Regions from separate parts of the Paenibacillus sp. FSL H3-0469 genome, predicted to be linked through region 2. Evidence: a T-box and tRNA genes for the amino acid it is inferred to sense, from the RefSeq annotation. Region 2 holds a T-box; the other holds one or more tRNA genes.
What was found. A T-box is a leader RNA that pairs with one kind of tRNA and senses whether it is charged. The one in region 2 lies ahead of NSS83_RS12180 (valine--tRNA ligase), so its partner is inferred to be a tRNA-Val.
Positions count from the first base shown of each region.

Region 1: it encodes a tRNA-Val, which carries the amino acid that the T-box ahead of NSS83_RS12180 (valine--tRNA ligase) is inferred to sense. The anticodon was not compared.

Region 1 is NZ_CP150302.1:7,749,041-7,752,456, reverse strand. Features, by position in the region: gene NSS83_RS33595 (aldo/keto reductase) at 1-423, opposite strand, end outside; gene NSS83_RS33590 (helix-turn-helix transcriptional regulator) at 578-1,387, opposite strand; gene NSS83_RS33585 (NUDIX domain-containing protein) at 1,450-1,872, opposite strand; tRNA gene NSS83_RS33580 (tRNA-Val) at 2,067-2,138, shown strand; partial or broken gene NSS83_RS33575 (Rpn family recombination-promoting nuclease/putative transposase) at 2,217-2,741, opposite strand; gene NSS83_RS33570 (hypothetical protein) at 2,807-3,352, opposite strand.
Region 2 is NZ_CP150302.1:2,807,471-2,810,886, reverse strand. Features, by position in the region: gene NSS83_RS12190 (LysM peptidoglycan-binding domain-containing protein) at 1-56, shown strand, start outside; gene NSS83_RS12185 (stalk domain-containing protein) at 258-920, shown strand; T-box leader at 1,013-1,297, shown strand; gene NSS83_RS12180 (valine--tRNA ligase) at 1,457-3,416, shown strand, end outside.

The DNA of each region.
Region 1 (3,416 bases), 2.8 Mb from region 2:
TCCTTCCTTGACAAGGTCAGCCAGGGTACCGGCGGTTTCCTCAATAGGGGTGTTCGGATCAGGACGGTGCTGATAGTACAGATCGATATAATCTGTGCCTAGTTGATAGAGGCTGGCATCTACGGATTTTTTGATATAGGCCGGGTCTCCCTTGGGTCCCTGAGTATGTGTAATGCCGAATTTGGTCGCAATCACAGCCTGATCTCTCCGGCCCTTAAGCGCCCGCCCGAGAAGCCGTTCATTGCCGCCGAAGCGCTGCTGCTCGAAGGCTCCATAGATATCCGCTGTGTCCAGCAGAGTTACGCCCAGATCAAGCGCGCCATGAATGGTTCGTACAGACTCTTCATTATCCGGCATCATCATCGTTCCGAGTCCCAGAGCCGATACGCTCAGCCCTTCGTTCCCGAGTGTTCTTGTATGCATATGGTTGCCTCCCTCTTGTCCCTGTAATAGATCTTACGAACATGTCCTTATTCTAACCGTCCTGCCGTGGAGCAGCCACAGTACGTTCATGCTAGTAAGATCATTACCAGGGAGCGGAGGAAACGTAGGGCGTATGTCCCCCGAGAATCGTCTGCTACGTTATAACAGGCGTATAGATACAAATATGCAGTCCCGGGTGATCCGCCAGATTGGCCATCGAATTGATGTCGTAGACTACAGGCTCACTTGTACCCAGACTCTCTATGACCACACGGTTGACTCTTTTCCCCTGAATATTGTGCTGTTTCCACATCTCGGCGAAATCCGCACTGTCCTCCAAGAGCTGATCGACCATCTCCTTGTGCCAAGGATCATGCAGGTTCAAGTCATAATAGGTTCTGTACACACCTACTGAATGTAGGGCGAACTCCTCCCAGTTCAGCATCCGGCAGCGCAGCTCCAGATCCAGGAACAGAAGACGCATCATAATGCGCTCAGAAGCAGACAGACCTCCGAAATCACTAAGCACTTCACTCGCTTTATCATTCCAGGCCAGTACCTCAGACCGCTCATTCGTAATAAAAGACGGATAAGTCAATTGCCGGATAATATCCCGCCACTGCGGACTCAGCTCCGGACTGACCGTATCTATAGAAGCAAGTGTATCCGGCAAGCCGGGATTCCATAGCTCAAACAGATGCTTGCGCTCATCTGCCGACAACCGCAGCGCCTGACTGAGACTCTCCATGACCTCTCTGGAGGCGGTAACCTCCCTGCCCTGCTCCAGCCATGTATAATAAGTGCTGCTGAGACCGGCCAGAACCGCAACCTCCTCCCGCCGCAGACCTGGTGTTCTGCGCTGACTGTTCGTTTCCTTGATCCCTGCAGCTTCTGGCTGCAGGCGGTCCCGGCGTGATCTCAGGTAGTCGCCAAGACGCTTAAACCTCGTAATCTCATTGCTCATGAGCTGGGCCTCCTTTCAGCCAATCGAGTGTCTATTCTACCAGAAATACGATTAAGATTGATTCACAGATGCTTCACATATTCACATACTCTCGCATATAGCGTGGGGTAGATCCCCGGGTAGGTCACAGCCTGCGGCAGCTCGCTGAAGCTTCGAAGCTCCGCCATTTCGTACGGGGGCAAAGTTCCGAACCTTTTGACATCTGCATAATACAACATCCCGTAGCTCTCTGCCAGCTCATCACTTCTGACCGAATAGATGCATAGCGGATGCAGTTCATAATCTTCAGCGCCTGTCTCTTCGTAGAGTTCTCTTACCGCAGCTTCCCCGGGACTCTCACCCGCCTCAATATGCCCGCCGGCAAATTCCCACGTGGACCGCTCACGGTGCCGTACCAGAACCCAATCCTTCCCTTGCTTCATAAAAATCACTACATATTTGAGACTCCCCCCAGGGCACTCCGCTTCATGCAATGTTACGATCATGATAGAATTCCACCTTTTATGTTGGTTAAGGAACTTCCAGACAAGCGCCATTATTGTAATATACTATGGATGGGGTGTCGTGGGTTTTTGTCACTGCGGTGGTATGGAAGGGTCATGCTTAACTGATCATCTATAGCATATTTAAAAATCTCTTGCCATTCCCTTACGTCCTGTGTTATTATAAATTTCGTTGCAGGACGGTAGCTCAGCGGGAGAGCACTATCTTGACAGGGTAGGGGTCATGGGTTCGAACCCCATCCGTCCTATATATGGATAGCCTTAAAGAAACGAAGCCGATCATATGATCGGCTTCGTTTTTCGTTGTTATCATTGCAACAGTTTTATTCTGCCTTAGCCCCGTTCATCCGAGACGCCTCATCCCGCAAATACTTCATCCGGGCTTCATACTCCATCCTTGTAGCGGCATCCTGACTCAGGAACTCCAGCGTATCCATTGCTTTTTTCAACATCGGTTCATTCATGGTCAGCACCTCCCAGTTTGGTTGCTCAACACCCTTCAGAAATAATAACCAGTTGATCAGACCACCAGTTAATGGGACGGCCTGCTCCTCGAGCTTTGTTAATTCTATTACATGAATTTCCAGATCATTGTTCAGTGGAATCCCGGTGTGATCTTCCCGAAGGCGAAAGATATTATGATGGCGGTTATTAGGAAGACAGGAATAGTTCAAAATATTGATCGTTACACACTTCTTCAATTGAATGTAATCGTCGCCTTTTTGAATTTGGTGGTAATACATCTCACTCCAGTAGAAAAGTGTCCGCTTCTCCATATTATATGGATTGAATAGTTGCATTTCGATGTTGATCCGTTTGCCCTCAGCCGTCTTGGCTTTAATGTCCAGAATAAATTGTTTCTCCCTTCAAAGATCTATGAAACATACAAGCCCAGTTTTATATTCAGCCCTCCCATTCACCTGTAAGTTATCGCCATTCGCTTATCCACCAATACCACGCCGTCCGCTTCACCCTTACCGTTGAACAGGCCTGAAATTACATATATTTTCGTATCATCTTCAGCTTTCGCTGCCCATTCTTTATCATGCAAATACCGCTTGTTGATGGAATCGTAAGCATAATCCAGGTTGCGCTCCATATCCGTCAGATACTGATCGCCATAGATTTGTTTGAAGTCATCCTTAGACATGCCAATTTTAAAACCGCCAGTGGTTTCATACGTATCTTTCGATTCCTCCGCCAGAGTAATACCTGCCACTTTATCCTCACGGTACATAATTCTTACGCCAGAGCTGTACATGATTGAATTCGCAATATCCTTATCTTCTCCTTTGCCCAATACCTCTTCTGCTTCCGCGCGGCTCATACCATACTCAACCATGGCTTTATGATCGTTCACCTTTTGGATGGCTAAGTCTTTGGTGGTTACCCCGTCTTTGGAATCCGCACAAGCCGTCAATACGAACAAGAACAACATTACCAGTACCGTTTTTCTCATCATGCCCTCCCGGATGTTTTTACCTAAACCTTACCATGCTTGGAGGAATAAGAAACATAAAAAAGAC
Region 2 (3,416 bases):
ATAACCGGCTGTCCGGTCAGGTTGTAGAAGAGGGACAGGTATTATACATCCCTTGAGATTGATGATGCGCGGAGAATTCAGGCTTAACAGGAACAGCCCTTGCCTTACGGATGGGGCTGTTCCTGTTTCTGTATATGATTTCCGCTTCTGGTTTACAAACCGTTCAGCCGGGGGTAATAGTCACTACCGGCCTACATACATTACACATTCAGGCAGCTATGCGCTGGTACACTACTTCTGGAAGGATGATCATTCACATGAAGAGAAAAGTGGCAGCCACTGCGGCCGCACTAAGCTTGACGCTCACAGTCTCGGCCGGTGTCTATGCCGCCAGCAATCTGCAGGAGATCAAGGCGCTCCTGAACAACAAAATCGGGATCGTCGTGAATGGCCAGGCGTACACGCCCAAAGACGGCAACGGCAAAACCCTCGCCCCGATTACCTACAACGGCATCACTTATCTGCCTGTACGCTCCATAGGCGAAGCGCTGAACACCGCTGTTACTTACGATGCTGCAACCAGCCGGGTCATCATCGGTAATGGGGCTGCTCCGGCTGTCTCCTCCGGCGGCTCGTCCGCAGGAACACCAGCGGATTCTGTGAAGCGGCCGAAGAGCCTGCCGGCGGACTTCCCGCTTCCGGCGGACGCGAAGATCTTTGATCTGATCGAAGGCTCGGCGACCGGCAAGCCGTCCGCGACCTTCAGCTATACCACGAAGCAGGGGCTGGAGACGCTGGGCAATACGTATAAGGACTATTTCGCGCAAAAAGGAGCCACCTCCAAATCGGAGGAGGTCTCTGCAGCCGCCTTCCAGATTATTGATGCAGGTAGCACGTTTGCTGTTACCGTGGACGGGGCTCCCGGAACGGGCAGCCGCCAGGGCTTCAACGTGGTTCAAGTGATCTGGAGCGGGGAGTAAGCGCCAAGGTTCGTCTGCTGCGCGCCCTTTGTGTATATGCTGGTTGACTAGGGATAACACTGAATGTATTATTGAACTAAGTAATAACTAGCATAAAGACTGGGAACGGGAAGAGTAGGCGGTCAGCCCTTCAGAGAGCGGGATTATTATTGGTGTGAATTCCCGCAGGACGCAGCCCCCGAAGTCGCCCCGGAGTTGCCCTTCTGAGCTTGTCTTCATCATGAAGACCGGTTAGGATGCGGCCGGTTGCAGCCGTTACCCTGCATGAGTGTCGCGCTGAGCTTTAGGAACCTGTTAGGGAACTTAAGGCAGTGGTTTATTTTTTATTGGCGCGAAACAAAGGTGGTACCGCGAAAGAATGGCCTTTCGTCCTTTGAGACGAAGGGCCTTTTTGTATTCTCAGAAACCGCTAGCTACTCAATACATTTAACAGTGGAGGGTTCACAATGGCTGATAACAACAATGCAGCAGCAGAGCTGCCGAACGGGCAGGAAGCGGCAGAAGCTACCGCTTCAGCTAATCACAAGCAGAGCGATATGCCGACTACATATGATCCGGGAGCGGCAGAGAAGAAATGGTATGCGTACTGGATGGAGAAGGGCTTCTTCGAAGCCGGCAAGCGGCCGGATGCGGAGCCGTACAGCATCGTGATTCCGCCGCCGAATGTAACCGGAATGCTGCATATCGGACACGCGCTGGATTTTACGCTTCAGGATGTGCTGATCCGCACCAAGCGGATGCAGGGATATGATACCCTGTGGCTGCCCGGTACGGACCATGCAGGGATTGCTACACAGACCAAGGTAGAGCAGAAGCTGCGCCAGCAGGGGATCTCCCGCCATGATCTGGGGCGCGAGAAGTTCCTGGAGCAGGTATGGGACTGGAAAGACCAGTATGCCAAGACCATTCATGACCAGTGGGCCAAGGTGGGCCTGTCCCTCGATTACTCCCGCGAACGCTTTACCTTTGATGATGGAATGAAGAAGGCGGTAAGCAAGGTATTTGTGGAGCTGTACCAGAAGGGCCTGATCTATCGCGGCAAGCGGATTATTAACTGGGACCCGGCTGCCCGTACAGCCCTGTCGGATATCGAGGTTGAATACAAGGAAGTGAACGGGCATCTGTACCATCTGCGTTATCCGCTTAAGGATGGCAGCGGCCATATTACGGTGGCTACCACGCGGCCCGAGACGATGCTGGGCGATACAGCGGTAGCGGTACACCCGGAGGATGACCGTTACAAGCATCTGATTGGCAGAACACTGGTCCTGCCGATTATAGGCAGAGAGATTCCGGTTATTGCTGATGAATACGTAGATAAGGAGTTCGGCAGCGGTGCGGTTAAGATTACACCGGCGCATGATCCGAATGACTTCGAGATGGGAGTCCGCCATAACCTTCCGCAGATCAATGTAATGGACGAAGGCGGAGTGATGAATGAGGAAGCAGGCGCTTACCAGGGAATGGACCGCAGCGACTGCCGTAAGGCCATCGTAGCCGACCTGAAGGAGCAAGGCGTGCTGATCTCCATTGAGGATCATGTACACCAGGTTGGGCACAGTGAGCGTTCGGGGGCTGTTGTAGAGCCTTATCTGTCCACCCAGTGGTTCGTCAAAATGCAGCCGCTGGCAGAAGCGGCCATCGCTGCACAGAAGGACGGTGACGGGGTCCACTTCGTGCCGGACCGCTTCGAGAAGACGTACCTGAACTGGATCGAGAATGTCCGCGACTGGTGTATCTCCCGCCAATTGTGGTGGGGTCACCGGATTCCGGCCTGGTACTCCGAATCTACCGGGGAGCTTGTTGTTGCGCACGACGAAGAAGAAGCACGCCGCATCAGCGGGCTGTCCGACCTGAAGCAGGATGAGGATGTTCTGGATACCTGGTTCAGCTCCAACCTCTGGCCGTTCGCTACATTAGGCTGGCCTGACGGGGAGAGCAGTGACTATCAGCGTTACTATCCGAACAACGTACTGGTTACCGGGTACGATATCATTTACTTCTGGGTAGCGCGGATGATTTTCTCAGCCATGGAATTCACAGGCCAGAAGCCGTTCTCCGATGTACTGATGCACGGACTCGTACGCGATGCCGAAGGACGCAAGATGTCCAAGTCTCTGGGCAACGGCATCGATCCGCTGGATGTTATCGAGCAGTACGGCGCTGACGCCATGCGTTATATGATTACTACCGGCAGTACAGCGGGCCAGGATCTGCGGTTCCGTATGGAAAAGGTAGAGCAGGCGCGCAATTTTGCCAACAAGATCTGGAATGCCTCCCGGTTCGCGCTGATGAATCTGGAAGGCGTAGCCTTTGAAGATATTGACATTACAGGTGAGCTTGGCACAGCAGACCGCTGGATTTTGCACCGCCTGAACGAAACTTCCCGTGATATTACGCGTCTAATTGACTCGTACGAGTTCGGCGAGACCGGACGCCTGCTCTACAACTTCATCTGGGATGATCTGTGCGACTGGTATATCGAATTCGCCAAGC